DNA from 2 places in the Franconibacter daqui genome. Region 2 is predicted to be linked to the other one. Evidence: predicted binding sites of a transcription regulator. Region 2 holds the regulator's gene; the other holds the start of a gene.

Region 1 (7,935 bases), 1.3 Mb from region 2:
CAGGACTTTACGCATGACGGACACATGCGTGAAATGCTGAGAATAGATAGCCACCTGGGCGAAAATGCCATCCGGCAGGGCATCCACCTCCGCATCAGGTGCAAGCTCAATCACCGCCAGCACGCCATCGCTGCCGGGTTGCAGGGTGAGCGATTGCAACGTGCCCTGCGCCTGGTAAGCGCCGCCGGGCACCACGGGAAGGATTTCAATCAGTTTTCCTGCAAAGACCTGACCTGGCAGGGCGGTAAAAACCACTTCCGCTTCATCGCCCGCCTGCAAACGCAACAGCGAGTTTTGCCGGAACTGCGCGATAATTTGCCGCTTTTGCTCGGGTATGAAAACCATCACCGGACGCAGCGGCAGGGCGGCGGCATAGGTGCCCGGGCGAATTAACACCTGCGTAACATAGCCGTCGCCAGGCGCGCGAACCACCGTTTGGTTGAGGTTATAGGTGGCCTCCGCCAGTTGCGCCCGCAGGCTTACAATCTGCGACTGTTCGCCGTTGAGCGTGCTCTCAAGCTGGCTCTGAATTTGCGCCTGTTCGGCAACGGAAGCTTTTACCAGCGCCTCTTGCGCCAGATAATTTTGGCGCGCGTTATCAATATCGCTTTCTGAGAAAGGATTCACTCTCGCCTGACTGCCCCTGACATAGCGCTGGTAATCTTTATATAAACGATCTCGCTCCGCCGTAATGCGCGACGTGTTGGCGATAGCTTCATCTAATTGTCCTTTCAGGGCGCGAATATTGTGTATTGCTGTGACCAGGTCGGCCTGTAATCTTTCCACCCGGGCCTGATATCGGCCTTTATCAAGCTCAAAAAGCATTTCGCCTTTTTTTATCAGCTTATTCTGTTTATCCGTCACCTTCGTGACGACGCCCGTAACCTGCGGCGTTATCGGCACCGAGATCACGGCTTTCTGAGCAAGGTAAGTATAAGGGTGGTTATAGTTCATCAATAAAATAAGCGCGCCAATTAAAAACACGCCGCCGAGCGCCGCTGTCGGCACGGTCCATTTATTTACCGGTATTTTGAAAATCTTAAAAATCGACCAGGCGATGGCGACATAAGTGAGAATGATGAGCAAGTCCATCTCTTACTCCTGCGGCGGTGGTGTAATATGGCCAAGCTTACGCTCCAGCTCCTGTACCCGTTGCTGCAACTGCGCAAGCTCAGCTTCATCTTTTTGCTGCATGCCCCAGCCACGCTCCGGGCGGTATAAGGTCGCCCAAATCCACAAAAAGGGCCAGATTACGTGAAGCGTAAATAAACTTACCCAGCCTGCCACATGAATAGCATCGGCGTGCGGATGGTTGCGTGATTTTGCAATCAGATAGGGGATATCGTGCAGGATAATAATCCCGTAAAAAATAATCAGGAAAACAAAAATAAGTACACCCAGCGCAAAATAGTTAAGGAACATAGCCGCCTCGAATAAACGATGTACTGTTCAATAATAATATAGTCGCTAACGCCATCACCCTGTTAAAAAAGTAAATGATTTTTGCGCGTTATCGCAGAGATTAAAATGGGCTATCAGAAACAAGCAGCAAAGGAAATAATGCATTCATGGCATTTTGCGGCGCGCCCTGTTTTATTATGTTGATTTTTTAAACCAATTTTTTTTGCCGCTGCGAAGAGTAGGTTCTTAATGGTTTAAAAAATAAGCGGTGAGTCTGTCAATACGCCGAAAGTAGAGAACAGCGCGCGTGTCGCTCAGACACAGCTTTTTACCGAACCGGTGGCGCGGTGAAAAATTAACCTGTTTCATTGTTGGCGGCAGGCGCTGGAAAAAGAAACCTCTGAAGGTAGAAATCCAGGCACCTTCAGAGGCGATGCAAGGCATCATTCGTTACCTGTGACCAACGTCACGGAGCAAAAATGTAGATAAAGGTGTGAAGGTTCTCAAGGCGACAGGTTTAACATTTTGTGTGGTAATACATGTGGTTAAAATACGCCTCGGCCCTGGCACGCTGCGTTCTCTGCGCATTGTCTTTTTTTTAAGCGAAATATTCATGGCGAGACAGCAACAGTAAAAAATAAACGTCAGAGCGGGTTATTCATCAACCATGAAAAGTGACCAGGGGCGATAAACGAAACCGGGTAGCTTACGCTACCCGGCTGAGCTTTATTCCCTTAATGCTGACTTGCTAAATAGCTGAGGTAGAACTGATAACGTTTAACGAACCATACTCTACTGTCGCTATCCATATTTCCTGTGATGGTATCTATATCGAACTGCCTACCGTGAACGCACATTTGAGCAAAACTGCGTGCCAGAAAATCAAAATTACCAGATAACATAATGCTTTGTTGTTCAACAGACTGCATCAATTCCTCCTTCATCAGTGGGTGGGGATAAAGAGGAAAGGGATCATTATAAAAAGTATTATTCAAAAGCGTTGAAACAGCCAATTCTATAATGGCTCACTTTTCAGTATGTAATAACGAAACGAAAAAGAAAAAGAGGCGATAATATTATTTTCTGCCGCCGTTATCGCTTCGATTATTTTTTAAGCGGCGGTGCAAATTTTATGCTTAGCGCCGCAGACTGTCAGAAGGCGCAACGCGCATCATCTACACATCTGCTTACCTTTTAACGACATAACAGGTTAAAAGCCATGCAGTTAATCGGTTAGGATGCTAACTATGTTAGTCACGACGCGCCTGTCAGCCTCGCTGGCTATGGCGCACTATCTTCTTTGAGTTGCGATGAAACCTCTGTTATTCCTTATCCTGCTTGCGCTTACCTTCTCCTGGGGCATTGCCCGTGCTGGTGATAAGCGGATTTTGATATCCGATCTCCATTTTGTAAAAACAGTCAAAGGGCATATGCGCATTGAGGGACTGGTCAAAAACCTGACCAACCATCCGCTGCGCCAGGTTTATGTCGCGTTCAACCTACTAAAAAACGGCATGGTGGTAGGGTACAGCACCGATATAGTCTTTAACCTGCAACCGAAGCAGGAGTGGCTTATCAACGCGCGCTGCCATACGCGTATTGTCAAACCAGACCATTTCCGCCTGGCGGAGCTTTCCGCTATTCCTTAACGCCTTCAGGACGTTGAAGGCGATCGCACCGACGCGTTGTTTTATCCTTGCGCGCCGCATGCCGGCATCGTAATGCAAAAAAATACTCTACCCTTTGAGTAAACACGACTTAAAGGAGGATGTATGTCACTGTCGATCGATAAAAAGCAACAGCCGGAAGGGGAATATGTCTATACCGCCACCTGCCGCGAGCAAACTTACCACTTCACCGTCACCGGCAAAGGGGAAACCGCCACCGAGGCGGACCAGAATCTGCTGCGCGCGCTGGAGGAAATGAAACAGCGGCTGGATGAAGTCGCCCAGACCGGCAAACTCTCCGCCTGAATCTCTTCTGCCGCCTGCCGGGTCTGCGGCAGGCCACCTTTAATTAGTTACAACATACTTTTAAATACGCATTCATCCTTAACCTCACCCTTAGCGTATGCCTGGTCTGGCAGCATCGGCAGGCCCGTTGTCATTAATCTGTCACAGCGGCTCTTTATAACAGGGGCATCTTTAAAATGGACGCTATGCTGATGAAAAATAAACCTCTTGCTCTCCTGCTTGCTTCACTTTTTTCGATAACCGCCAGGGCCGCCGAGCCGGACGTGCATCGTTACGTTGTCACTTTCCCGCAGGGCGATCGCGTGGCTTACCAGGGCGACTACGCCAGCGCTTTCCCGGATGGGCTGCCTGTTGGCGTCGGCTCTGGCCTGCAGTTTCTGCGTAAAGAGGGCGACACGCTGGTTTTCGCGACCGTCACCGACCGCGGCCCGAACGCCGATTCGCCGAAAGCCGGTAAGCGTGAATCAAAAATTTTCGCAAGCCCCGGTTACGCGCCGCAGTTGATGACTCTGCGCGTGAGCGGCGATAAAGCAGAGGCGGTAGCGGCAAAACCGCTGCACGACGCGCAAGGGAATATCACGGGTCTGCCGCTGCCTGAAGGGCTGATTGGCGCCACTAACGAGCTTGCGCTTAACGACGCGCTGCAACCGCTGCCAGGCGACCGCCGGGGTCTTGATACCGAGGGTATTACCCCGGATGGCAAGGGCGGCTACTGGCTGTGCGACGAATATGGGCCGTTTATCATTCATGTCGACGCTAACGGCAAGATCCTTGAAAAGCATGGGCCGCAGGCGGAACAGGGTGAACAGGCTGTCGCGGGCGGCCTGCCGAACATCGTCAAATGGCGCCAGCCCAACCGCGGTTTCGAGGGGCTGACGCGTATGCCCGATGGCCGCATCATCGCGGCGGTGCAGAGCACGCTGGATATCGACGGTAAAACCAAAAACAGCGCGCGTTTTACCCGGCTGGTGAGCTTCGACCCGGCGAGCGGTAAAACGGCGATGTACGGTTATCCGATTGATATCGACCGCTACAAAAAAGCGAAAGACGCCAAAATCGGCGATATCGTGGCGCTGGATAACCACCGTTTGCTGTTGATTGAGCAGGGCGGCGATAAAAACAACGCCATGCGCAATCTGGTTTACGTCGTGGATTTACGCGACGCGACTGACCTCAGCCGCTTCGATAAAGAACAGCCGCCGGAGTTTAACGACGCCAGCAGCCTCAACGCGCGCGGCATTACGCTTGCGAGTAAATCGCTGCTGGTGGATTTGCGCAAGCTCGGCTGGCAGCAAGAAAAGGCGGAAGGGTTGACGATTGTCGATAAGCACACCATCGCGGTGATTAATGACAACGACTTCGGCCTGCAGGCTACGCTTGAAAAACCGCAAGGCGACAAGCAGGAGGCCGATGATTACCAGGTTGACGGTAAAGGCCACCTGACGCTCGACGGCAAAAGCGTGGCCACCCGCATCGGCATCAAACCGCTGGAAAAACCGCAATCAGAAAACGATCTGTGGGTGATTAAGCTCGATAAGCCGTTGTGATCGTATTTTCTCAGCCGGCTTAAGCCCGGCGCTAGAGGGCGGGTAGCGCAGCGCCACCCGCCAGTTCCAGCCGATGACAACGCAGGCTACAAGGTCTGGCGCAGCTGATACTGCTGGATATTTTGCTCGCGCCAGCCGTTGCGCTCAAACAGGCCGCTGAGCTCGTCCGGCACCGCGCAGGGGGCGATAATGCCAGGAAAAGCGGCGGCAAGCTGCGCCAGCAGGCGCGAAGCATAGCCCTGACCGCGCGCCTCAGGCGTAACATACAATGCCCGCAGCTGCGGCTCTTTGAAAAGCGTATTCACAATGGCGAACGCGTTATCCTCCAGCGCCACGCCTACGCCGGGTAGCGCCAGCGCGGTCAGCGGATGAATAAGCCAGGGCAGGGCGTGCGGCTCCCCCATCATCATTCCGGCGACCCTTTCCGGGTCGAACGGCTGTAGCGTAAGGCTTGCCGTTTGTTCAGCCGCGCCAACGCTTGTGAAAGACCGCAGACGATATTCCCTGGTAAAGCCCACGCTTTCATAAAGCCGCTGCGCCGGATCGTTGCCCTTGATAACCTCGACAATCATCTCGTTATCGCCGCGCGCACGCGCCTCAGCAAGCAGGCTCTGCATCATCGCCTTGCCGTAGCCGTTGCCGCGCCATTGCGGACAAATAGCGAACACTGCCAGGCGGGAGCGCCAGCCGCGACGCGTAATCAGCGCCAGCGCAATGGGCGTTTCGCCCTCAAACCAGATGCGGCTATCGGCAAGCGAAAGCGATTCAGCGGCGAAGCGCGAGGCGAACATCTCGCCATCCAGCGTAAACGGGACAAGATAGCCTTCAAAGCAGCGGTTGAGGATCGTCGCAAGCTCATGGCTGTTGAAATGGGTGGCGTCAGAAACGCGCAATTTCTGAAGGGTCATGGTGGCTCCTTTCGCGGCGGGAAAGGGCATCATAGCATGGCAACAACGTGAGGAAAGGCGAGGTAAGCCCCTGAAATCTGGTGGGGAGGTGCGGACAGGCCAAGCCTGTCCGCCTGGGTTGTTAAAGCTTAAACACCGCGACCGACGTGTTCAGCAGTTGCGACTGCTCCTTAAGGGAATGCGCGGCGGCGGAAGCTTCTTCCACCAGCGCGGCGTTTTGCTGCGTGACCGAATCCATCTGCGCTACCGCCAGGTTAATCTGCTCAATACCGCGGCTCTGCTCGCTGGTAGAAAGGGCAATTTCCGACATCAGCTCTGAAACATGCTTAATGGAATTAATGATGCCTTTCATGCTCTCGCCAGCGCGGCTTACCAGCGTGCTGCCCTGGTTTACCTGTTCGCCCGACAGCTCGATAAGCTCTTTAATCTCCTTCGCCGCGACCGACGAGCGCTGGGCAAGGTTGCGCACTTCGCTTGCCACAACGGCGAAACCGCGACCCTGCTCGCCCGCGCGCGCCGCTTCCACCGCGGCGTTAAGCGCCAGAATGTTGGTCTGGAAGGCGATGTCTTCGATAATGCCGATGATGTTTTCAATCTTACCGGCGCTGGATTCGATTTTGCCCATTGAGGAGATAACCTCTTCGACAATGGCGTTACCTTCCTGCGCTGCGTTGCGCATGGTGCCGGCGAGGCTGTTCGCTTCGTGGGCGTTGCTTGAGGTCTGCTTCACGGTTGCGGTTAACTGCTCCATGCTGGCCGCCGTTTCGCCAAGGGAAGCGGCCTGCTCCTCGGTGCGTGCGGAAAGATCGGTGTTGCCCGCCGCAATCTCTTCGGAGGCGAACGCCACGGTCTGGCTCGATTCGCGCACCTGGCCGATTATCTGCGTCAGCGACAGGCGCATGTTTTCCAGCGCGCGCAGCATTTCGCCGATTTCATCTTTGGTCTTCGAGAGCACCGGGGTATGCAGATCGCCTGCCGCCATTTCGAGGCAGTGGGCGCGGGCGGCATCCAGCGGCTTCAGCACGCGGCGCTTCAGCAAGGCAAAAATCACGGCGATCAGCCCGAGGAACAACAGCGAGAAGAAGCCTATCAGCATCAGGCCGGTAACGAAGCTCGCCTGCACGTCTTCATTCTGTTTATGGGCATAATCTTCACGGAACGCCAGAAGCTGGTCGAGGGAGACCTCAAACTGGCGGTCCAGCTGCGGCAACGTGTTGGTCACCAGCTGAACGTAGCTCGTGTTGTCGTTGCGCGCCACCGCGTCCAGCAGCGGACGCAGCCCCTGATCGCGGTAAGTCTGCCAGTTGCGGCGATAACTCTCTACGAGCGTCGCTTCGCCAGCTTGCTTAGGCGCAGAGAGATATTTGTTAAAAGCGCCGTCGGCTTTACCCAAAACCTCCCGTGCACTTTCTAAAGATTGCCGGGCCTGTTGCGACTCGCCCACCGCCTGGCTACGCATTGCTTCCATAGCGCGCACGCGCAGCGTGCGGCTGTGGTTGATTGGGTCGATGACGGAAAGCACTACCCGAATCTCTTTGTTCACGCTGTCGAGCGACTGGTTGCTGCGAATAAGTGAATGAAGGTTGGATAGGGTACTGGCAAGAAAAATAATGATTAACGCGCTAAACACAATAAACGAAAAACGTCTGACTGACATGTAAGGTCCTTACCGGGGAGAGTACACGGAAACGCCGCCAGCGCCGTGCTGGCGTTAAGAGCGTTATCGGCATAAACGGCAATGAATTTAATTTAAAACAACAAATACGTTGTAAAATGTCACAGCGTCAGCAAAACAACAGGTTAACGAAATTTATAGGTTGCCCTTCAGCCTGCCGCGCGACGCCAGGCTATTCTTAAGCCTCACGCATAGCGCAACAGGAGGCAGGAAGATGAAAACGCTGCAGGGACCCTCAATTTTTCTCTCCCAGTTCATTAGCGAACGGCCGCCCTTTAACGCGCTGGAGAGCATGGCCGCCTGGGCGGCGGGGTTGGGCTATAAAGCGGTGCAATTGCCCACTCATCTGCCGCATATCTTCGATTTGAACAAGGCGGCGGAAAGCGTGGACTATTGCGCGCAGGTTCGCGAAACGTTACGCAATCTGGGCG
Region 2 (7,935 bases):
AGCGTCAGGCCGATGCCCGCCATCAGGCCCGCCCAGATGGTGTAACGCGTCAGCAGGCGAGACTCGTTAACGCCGCGCGAGCGAGCGGCATTGACAATAACAATGCCGAACACCATCGCGCCCAGCGTATCCATGGTCAGATAGCCATTCACAAAGCCGTTGGAGAACGCCGCTTTCTGATAAGCGTCGGTCGCCACGCTGATATCGCCCGCCGGCCAGATAATCGCGGCCACGGCCAGCACAATCAGCGCCACAATTTTAAGCGGCGCAAGGAAGTTGCCGACGGTATCGAGGAGCTTGCCCGGGTAGAGGGACACCAGGATGACCAGCGCGAAGTAGATAAGGCTGTAGATGAACAGCGGCAGCGCGCCGTCGCCAGTCAGCGGGGCGATGCCCACTTCAAAAGAGACGGTGGCGGTGCGCGGCGTGGCGAACAGCGGGCCGACGGCCAGATAGGCGACGGTGGCGAGCAGAATGCCTGCGCCGCGGCCAATCGGGGTACTGAGGCTATCGATGCCGCCGCCTACGCGGGCGAGTGCCACCACGGTCAGCACCGGCAGGCCCACTGCGGTAATCAAAAAGCCCAGCGCGGCGGTCCAGACGTGTTCACCCGCCTGCAACCCCACCATGGGAGGGAAAATGATATTGCCCGCGCCAACGAATAACGCAAAGGTCATAAAGCCCAGTGCGATAATGTCGCGCGTTGTTAACTTGTGGGTCATAAGATTTACTGCCTGTGGATGTGGTGTTGAAATCGTTGAAATTATTACGTTCGCCGCATGACGAAACGCGGCCATTTCAGACAAAAGACAGCGGGATATGCTTCCCGATTGCGTTGGCGAAGAATTGTTTTTCGATTAACCACGCAAATTCAGTCGGTCTGCCAACGGCAGGGGCGCAATTTAAACGCTTATAACGTTTGAAGGCAATACGGGATCGCAAAACCAGACTATTATTCTGCATGGACCATCAGACATAGTGGGAAACGCTAAGATATAAAAATAGCACCACCTTTTCGTGCGAACAAAAAATAATCAACAGAGTAAGTGCGGCATAAGAAAACGTAATAGAAGAAAAAAAGGCCAGTCAGACTGGCCTTTGGCAAGCAGCGTTTACACCATGAAGGGAATTACTCGGCGAGCGCTTTCTCTTTGGCAATCAGCCGTTCGGGCAACAGAAAGGAAAAACGGGCGCCTTTGCCGGGCGCGCTGTCGATTTCAAGCCGCGCGTCGTGGTGGCTGATGGCGTGCTTGACTATCGCAAGCCCAAGGCCGCTGCCGCCCGTCTGGCGTGAACGGGCCTTATCCACGCGGTAGAAACGCTCCGTCAGACGCGGAATATGCTCCGCCGCAATGCCCGGCCCGTCATCCTCCACGCTAAACAGCGCGCCGTGCGGCGCACGCTGCCAGCGCACGGTAATATGCGTGCCTTCCGGCGTATGGTTCACGGCGTTATAGACCAGGTTAGACATCGCGCTGCGCAGCTGTTCTTCATTGCCCAGCACCTTAAGCGTGGCGTCAACATCAAAAGTCAGCGTATGGCGCTGCTGGCTGAGGGTTGCCGCCTCGCGCTCCACCACGCGCAGCATCATCGGCACGTCGACTTTTTCATTCAACTGCAGCGCGGGCGACGCTTCAATTTTCGACAGCGTCAGCAGCTGTTTCACCAGCCCTTCCATACGGGACGTTTGCTCGCGCATGGTATGCAGCGCTTTGTCCCGCAGCGGCCCTTCCAGCGTCTGCTCCTGCATCATCTCCAGGTAGCCCTGCAATACCGTCAACGGCGTACGCAATTCATGGCTGACGTTAGCGAAGAAGTTACGCCGCGCGCCTTCGAGCTGGTGCATCTGCGTCACGTCGCGCGCCACCATCAGCCACTGCTGTTCGCTGTAGGGCATAACGCGAAACTCAAGATGACGGCCGTTGTTCAGCACCAGATTAAGCGGGCGGGTGAAGTTTTTTTCGCGCAGGTAGCGGGTGAACTCCGGGTAGCGCAGCAGGTTGAGGATATTCTGGCCGTTGTCGTCCGGCCAGCGCAGGTTAAGGAGCTGCTGCGCCAGACCGTTGCACCAGAAGATAGTGCCCTCTTCAGTGGTCAGGATCACCGCATCGGGCAGCGATTCGGCGCCGCTGCGAAAGCGCTTGATAAGATTGCCAAGCTCCCGGCGGCGCTTTTTATTGCGCAACTGCATCTGGTGCAGCCCGTACAGCAGCGGCTCCCAGCTTCCTCTTCCCGGCGGCGGCGTCATGCTGCGATCGACCCATAACCACCAGGAGAGACGCAGCAGGTTCCAGTAATGCCAGATAAGCAGCCCGGTCACCGCCGCCAGTAAAAACCAAGCCAGATAGCCGAAAAACGCCCCGAGGATCAGCGCCGGGAGACAACACAACACCAGCTCCAGAGCCAGCCTTTTCCATGACAGCCGTTCGAGCACGGTCACACTCCAGGTTATGAGTTAAAAACGGGTTGAGAAACGATACCCCGTACCGCGCACCGTCTGCACCATTCTGTCATGCCCGCTGTGCTCCAGCGCCTTGCGCAGGCGGCGGATATGCACATCCACCGTACGATCTTCGACATACACATTGGTACCCCAGACATGGTTCAGCAGTTGCTCACGGCTGTAAACACGCTCCGGGTGCGTCATAAAGAAGTGTAAAAGCTTAAATTCGGTCGGCCCCATGTCCAGCGGATTTTCGCCGGTCATGACGCGGTGAGAGGTCGGGTCCAGGCTCAGGCCCTGCATCTCGATAACCTCTTCCACCGCCATAGGCGAGATGCGGCGCATAACGGCTTTGATGCGCGCCACCAGCTCTTTTGGCGAGAACGGCTTGGTGATGTAATCGTCCGCGCCGGTCTCCAGCCCGCGTACGCGGTCCTCTTCTTCACCGCGCGCGGTCAGCATCATCACCGGGATATCGCGGGTCATCGCTTCGCGCTTGAGGTGCTTAATAAACTGAATGCCCGAACCGCCGGGCAGCATCCAGTCGAGCAGGACCAGATCGGGCCAGGGTTCGTTGAGCTGGTTTACCGCACTGTCATAATCTTCAGCTTCAACGGGCTGGAAGCCGTTTTGCTCGAGCACAAAACAGACCATTTCACGAATCGGTGCTTCATCTTCTACGACCAGAATACGTCTCGCCATAATTAGCCCTGTAATATAAAGTCAACATTATCCAATGCGGCGCCATTATGCGTCAGATTTATGACAGATTTATGAAAAGATGACCGTCTGATGACTCCCTCAGCGGCATTTATGACACCCGTCCGGCAAGCCGTTCAGGACACCAGCCCGCCTGCTTGTTTATAATCACCCTCTTGCTTTTTCGCCACAGGGAAATCTATGCGCATCCTCCACACTTCCGACTGGCATCTTGGTCAGAATTTTTATACCAAAAGCCGCGCCGCCGAGCATCAGGCCTTTCTCGACTGGCTGCTGGAGGCCGCGGTGGAACATCAGGCAGACGCCATCATCGTGGCGGGGGATATTTTCGACACCGGCTCGCCGCCAAGCTACGCGCGCGAGCTTTATAACCGCTTCGTGGTGAAGCTGCAGGCCACGCAGTGTCAGCTAATTGTGCTGGCGGGCAACCATGACTCGGTGGCGACGTTAAATGAATCCCGCGAGCTGCTCGCCTGCCTGAACACCCGCGTTATCGCCAGCGCCCAGCAGGATCCGGCAAGCCAGGCGATTATCCTTAACCGTCGCGACGGCGCGCCCGGCGCGGTGCTCTGCCCTATTCCGTTTCTGCGCCCGCGCGATATCCTGCGCAGCCGCGGCGGCCAGTCCGGCAGTGAAAAACAGCAGCAGTTGCTGGAGGCTATCACGCAGCATTACGAACAGTGCTACAACGCCGCCTGCGCCCTGCGCGGCGAACAAGCGCTGCCCATCATCGCCACCGGCCACCTCACCACGGTGGGCGTGACCAAAAGCGACGCGGTACGCGATATCTACATCGGCACGCTGGACGCTTTTCCCGCTCACCTCTTCCCGGCGGCGGATTACATCGCGCTCGGCCACATTCACCGCGCCCAGAAGGTGGCGGCAAGCGACCATATTCGCTACAGCGGCTCGCCCATCGCCCTGAGCTTTGATGAAACAGGTAAAGAAAAAAGCGTCTTTCTGGTGGAGTTCACGCAGGGCAAGCTGCGCGACGTGACCGCGCTGCCGGTGCCGGTAAGCCAGCCGCTCGCGGTGGTAAAAGGCACGCTTGAGGAGATTGCCCAGGCGCTGAACCAGTGGCGCGACGCGCCCGCCGGGCCGAAAGTGTGGCTTGATATTGAAATCGCTACCGAACAGTTCCTGCACGACATGCAGCGCCAGATAACCCAGCTCACCGAAAACCTGCCGGTGGAAGTGGTGCTGCTGCGCCGCAGCCGCGAGCTGCGCGAGAAAAACCTCGGTACGCTGCAAACCGAAACGCTGAGCGAGCTGGGCGTTGAGGAGGTTTTTGAGCGCCGTTTGCAGCAGGAACAGCTGGAAGAAGAGGAAGCGCGGCGGCTGCGCACCCTCTTCGCGCAAACGCTGGAAAGCCTGCATCAGGAGGAAGAGGCGTGAAAATACTCAGCCTGCGGTTAAAAAACCTCAACTCGCTTAAGGGCGAATGGAAAATCGACTTTACCGCCGAACCCTTCGCCAGCAACGGCCTGTTCGCCATCACCGGCCCGACCGGCGCGGGGAAAACCACGCTGCTGGATGCCATTTGCCTTGCGCTTTATCACCAGACGCCGCGCCTGAACACTATTTCACAGACGCAAAACGACCTGATGACCCGCGATACCGCCGAGTGCCTGGCGGAGGTGGAGTTTGAAGTAAAAGGGGTGGCCTACCGCGCTTTCTGGAGCCAGTACCGCGCCCGCAACCAGCCGGACGGCAAGCTCCAGGCGCCGCGCGTGGAGCTGGCGCGCTGCGATTCGGGCAAAATCCTCGCCGACAAAGTAAAAGACAAGCTCGATCGCATCGCCACCCTGACTGGCCTCGACTACGACCGTTTCACCCGCTCGATGATGCTCTCCCAGGGGCAGTTCGCCGCCTTTCTGAATGCCGACGCCAAAGACCGCGCCGAACTGCTGGAAGAGCTGACCGGCACCGAGATTTATGGTCAGGTTTCCGCCCGCGTGTTTGAACAGCATAAGCTCGCCAAAGCGGAGCTGGAAAAACGGGAAGCGCAGGCCCAGGGAGTGAAATTGCTGAGCGATGAAGAGCAACAACAGTTGCGCTCAGGTTTGCAGGCGCTTACTGATGAAGAAAATGCGCTGCTGTCTCGCCAGCAGCAGACGCAGCGCCAGTACGAATGGCTCACGCACGCCGCGAAGCTTGAGCAGGCGCAGGTGGCGGCCCGCAGCGGTGTGGAAAACGCCGCGCGCGCGTTACAGGCTGCCGCGCCGGATCTTGCAAAGCTTGAAGCCGCTCTGCCCGCGGAAAAACTGCGGCCTTACTGGCAACGCTTGCAGGAACAGGAAGCGGCGCACGCCGAAACCCAACGGCAGTACGAAGAAGTAAGCGTTCGCTTACAAACTGCCCGAACCCGACGTCAACAAATCCGCCAGGTGGCCGCCGACGAGCTTGCGCGCTGCGATGACGGGCTGCGCCAGCTTGCCGCATGGCTTACTGAACATGAACGCTTTCGCCAGTGGAGCAGCGAGCTGGCGGGCTGGCGGGCCGCCTTCAGCCAGCAAAAGCGCGACCAGCAGCAGGCGCAGACGCTGCGCGAAAGTCTCGCGGCGATTGAGCAAAAACGCGCAGCGCTGGCTCCGGTCAGCCTGACGCTCTCCCCCGATGAGATTGCCGAACAGCTCGCCGCCAGCACCCGCCTGCGCGCCACGCGGGAAAAGCTCTCCGTCCTGCACGCCCAGTTCGCCCCGCTGGCGCAGCGCAAAACCCGCCAGGCGCAAAGGCAGGCCGCGCTTGAGCAGGAGCTACAACAGCTGGAAACACAGCTTGCCGATAAGCGCCAGCGCTACAAAGCCAAACAGGAAGAGGTGGCGCAGGCGAAAAAAGTCTGCGAGCTGGAGAGCGCCATCGCAAGCCTTGTGGAGGAGCGCAACCGCCTGCAGCCCGGCAGTCCCTGCCCGCTCTGCGGCGCGACGGAACACCCGGCCGTGGAACACTACCAGGCGCTGAAGCCCGATCTCAATAAACAGCGGCTGGCGTTGCTTGAGCAGGAAAAAGATGAGTTGGGTAAAGAAGGCGCCACCCTTCGCGGCCAGCAAGAAAGTCTGTTAAAGCAGAAGCAGCAACTGGAAAGCGAAGCGGCAAGCCTTGCACAAGAGGAGCAAGCGCTCACCTCACAGTGGCATGCTCTCTGCGCGGCGCTGGAGATAGCCTTTCTGCCGCAGGACGATATCGCCACCTGGCTTGAGGAACAGGCGCAGCATGAACAGCAGCTTCATCGCCTCCAGCAGCATCAGTTGCTGGAAAACCAGCGCCAGCAAACGCAGCAGCAGCTCACGCAGACAGAATCCGCCTGCCAGGCGCAGCAGGAAAGCCTGCATCGGCAGCTCAGCGAGCTGGCGCTGACGCCGCCGCAGCCGGGCGACGAGGCGCGCTGGTTCAGCGAACGCGAGGCGGAAGCGAAAACCTGGCAGCAGCAGCAGGAGCAGCAGACGCAGCTGCGCGAAAAACGCGCGCACTATGAAACGCTGTTGACTGCCCTGCCGCAGGAGCAGGAGGTGGCGCCGCTGCCGGAATCGCAGCGGCAGGCAGCGCTTAGCGAAGGTCAGCAGAGCCACACGCTTTGCCTTTCGCTTGAGGCGCGCAGCCAGGCGCTGCATCAACAGATGCGCCAGGAGCAGGCGCGCTGTCAGCAGGCCCGTGCCGATTTTGAAACGGCGCTGGCGGCCAGCCCCTTCAGCGAGCAGGCCGCCTTTTCCGCCGCCCTGCTGGACGAGGCGACGCTTCGCGAGCTGGAAGGAGTGAAAGCGCGGCTGGAGCGGCAGCTGCATCAACAGCAAACCCTGCTGGAGCAAGCGCAGGCCCAGCTGGCGCAGCACCTTACGCAACGTCCGGCAGAATTAAGCGAGCAAGAAAACAGCGAAGCATTGCAGCAGGCGCTGGCCTCAGTCGCCGGCATGCTTCGCGACAACGCCAGCCGCCAGGGCGAGATCCGCCAGCAGCTGCGCCAGGATGAGCATAACCGCACGCAGTTGCAGACGCTGATGCAGGAGATTGCGCAGGCGACGCGCACACTGGCGGAGTGGGGACATCTCAATTTGCTGATTGGCTCGCAAAAAGGGGACAAATTCCGCAAGTTTGCTCAGGGGCTGACGCTTGATAACCTGGTCTGGCTCGCCAATAACCAGCTCACGCGCCTGCACGGGCGCTATTTGCTCAAGCGCAAGCTTAGCGAGGAGCTGGAGCTGGAGGTGGTCGATACCTGGCAGGCCGACGCGGTGCGCGACACCCGCACGCTTTCCGGCGGCGAAAGCTTCCTCGTGAGCCTCGCGCTGGCGCTGGCGCTCTCGGATCTGGTGAGCCATAAAACGCGCATCGATTCGCTGTTCCTTGACGAAGGGTTCGGCACGCTGGACGCCGAAACGCTTGATACCGCGCTGGACGCCCTCGACGCGCTGAACGCCAGCGGCAAAACCATTGGCGTAATCAGCCACGTTGAAGCGATGAAAGAGCGCATCCCGGTGCAAATCAAAGTGAAAAAGGTGAACGGCCTGGGCTTCAGCCGGCTCGCGCGCGAGTTTGCGGTGGCGTAAAAAAGGGCGCTTTACGCGCCCTCGCTTTTACTCACCGAGCGGCCAGAGCCACGCCGCGCCGCGCACGCCGCTGGAGTCGCCGTGTCGCGCCTTGCGAATGGGAGTTTCGCACTCGCCGCCAAACACCCACGGCTTGATGAGCTGCGGCACGGTTTTATAGAGCCGGTCGACGTTGCTCATGCCGCCGCCCAGCACAATCACGTCCGGGTCGAGAATATTCACGATATG

The links. Region 2 encodes PhoB, which activates phosphate uptake and scavenging genes when phosphate is short. Its sites were predicted from a motif close to CTGTCATAAAACTGNCNNAT; they were not measured.
Region 1: a site for PhoB is predicted at 3,502-3,521, ahead of IEX01_RS07120 (esterase-like activity of phytase family protein). Genes of this name have one in related genera too.

Annotation. Positions count from the first base shown of each region.
Region 1 covers NZ_BMKJ01000001.1:1,501,690-1,509,624, reverse strand. The annotation lists gene IEX01_RS07145 (HlyD family secretion protein) at 1-1,092, opposite strand, end outside; gene IEX01_RS07140 (DUF3302 domain-containing protein) at 1,096-1,422, opposite strand; gene IEX01_RS07135 (hypothetical protein) at 2,136-2,330, opposite strand; gene IEX01_RS07130 (FxLYD domain-containing protein) at 2,712-3,050, shown strand; gene IEX01_RS07125 (hypothetical protein) at 3,174-3,374, shown strand; gene IEX01_RS07120 (esterase-like activity of phytase family protein) at 3,566-4,921, shown strand; gene IEX01_RS07115 (GNAT family N-acetyltransferase) at 5,008-5,829, opposite strand; gene IEX01_RS07110 (methyl-accepting chemotaxis protein) at 5,951-7,486, opposite strand; gene IEX01_RS07105 (sugar phosphate isomerase/epimerase family protein) at 7,719-7,935, shown strand, end outside.
Region 2 covers NZ_BMKJ01000001.1:178,483-186,417, reverse strand. The annotation lists gene brnQ (branched-chain amino acid transporter carrier protein BrnQ) at 1-722, opposite strand, end outside; gene phoR (phosphate regulon sensor histidine kinase PhoR) at 1,130-2,434, opposite strand; gene phoB (phosphate response regulator transcription factor PhoB) at 2,456-3,145, opposite strand; gene sbcD (exonuclease subunit SbcD) at 3,344-4,558, shown strand; gene sbcC (exonuclease subunit SbcC) at 4,555-7,707, shown strand; gene mak (fructokinase) at 7,735-7,935, opposite strand, start outside.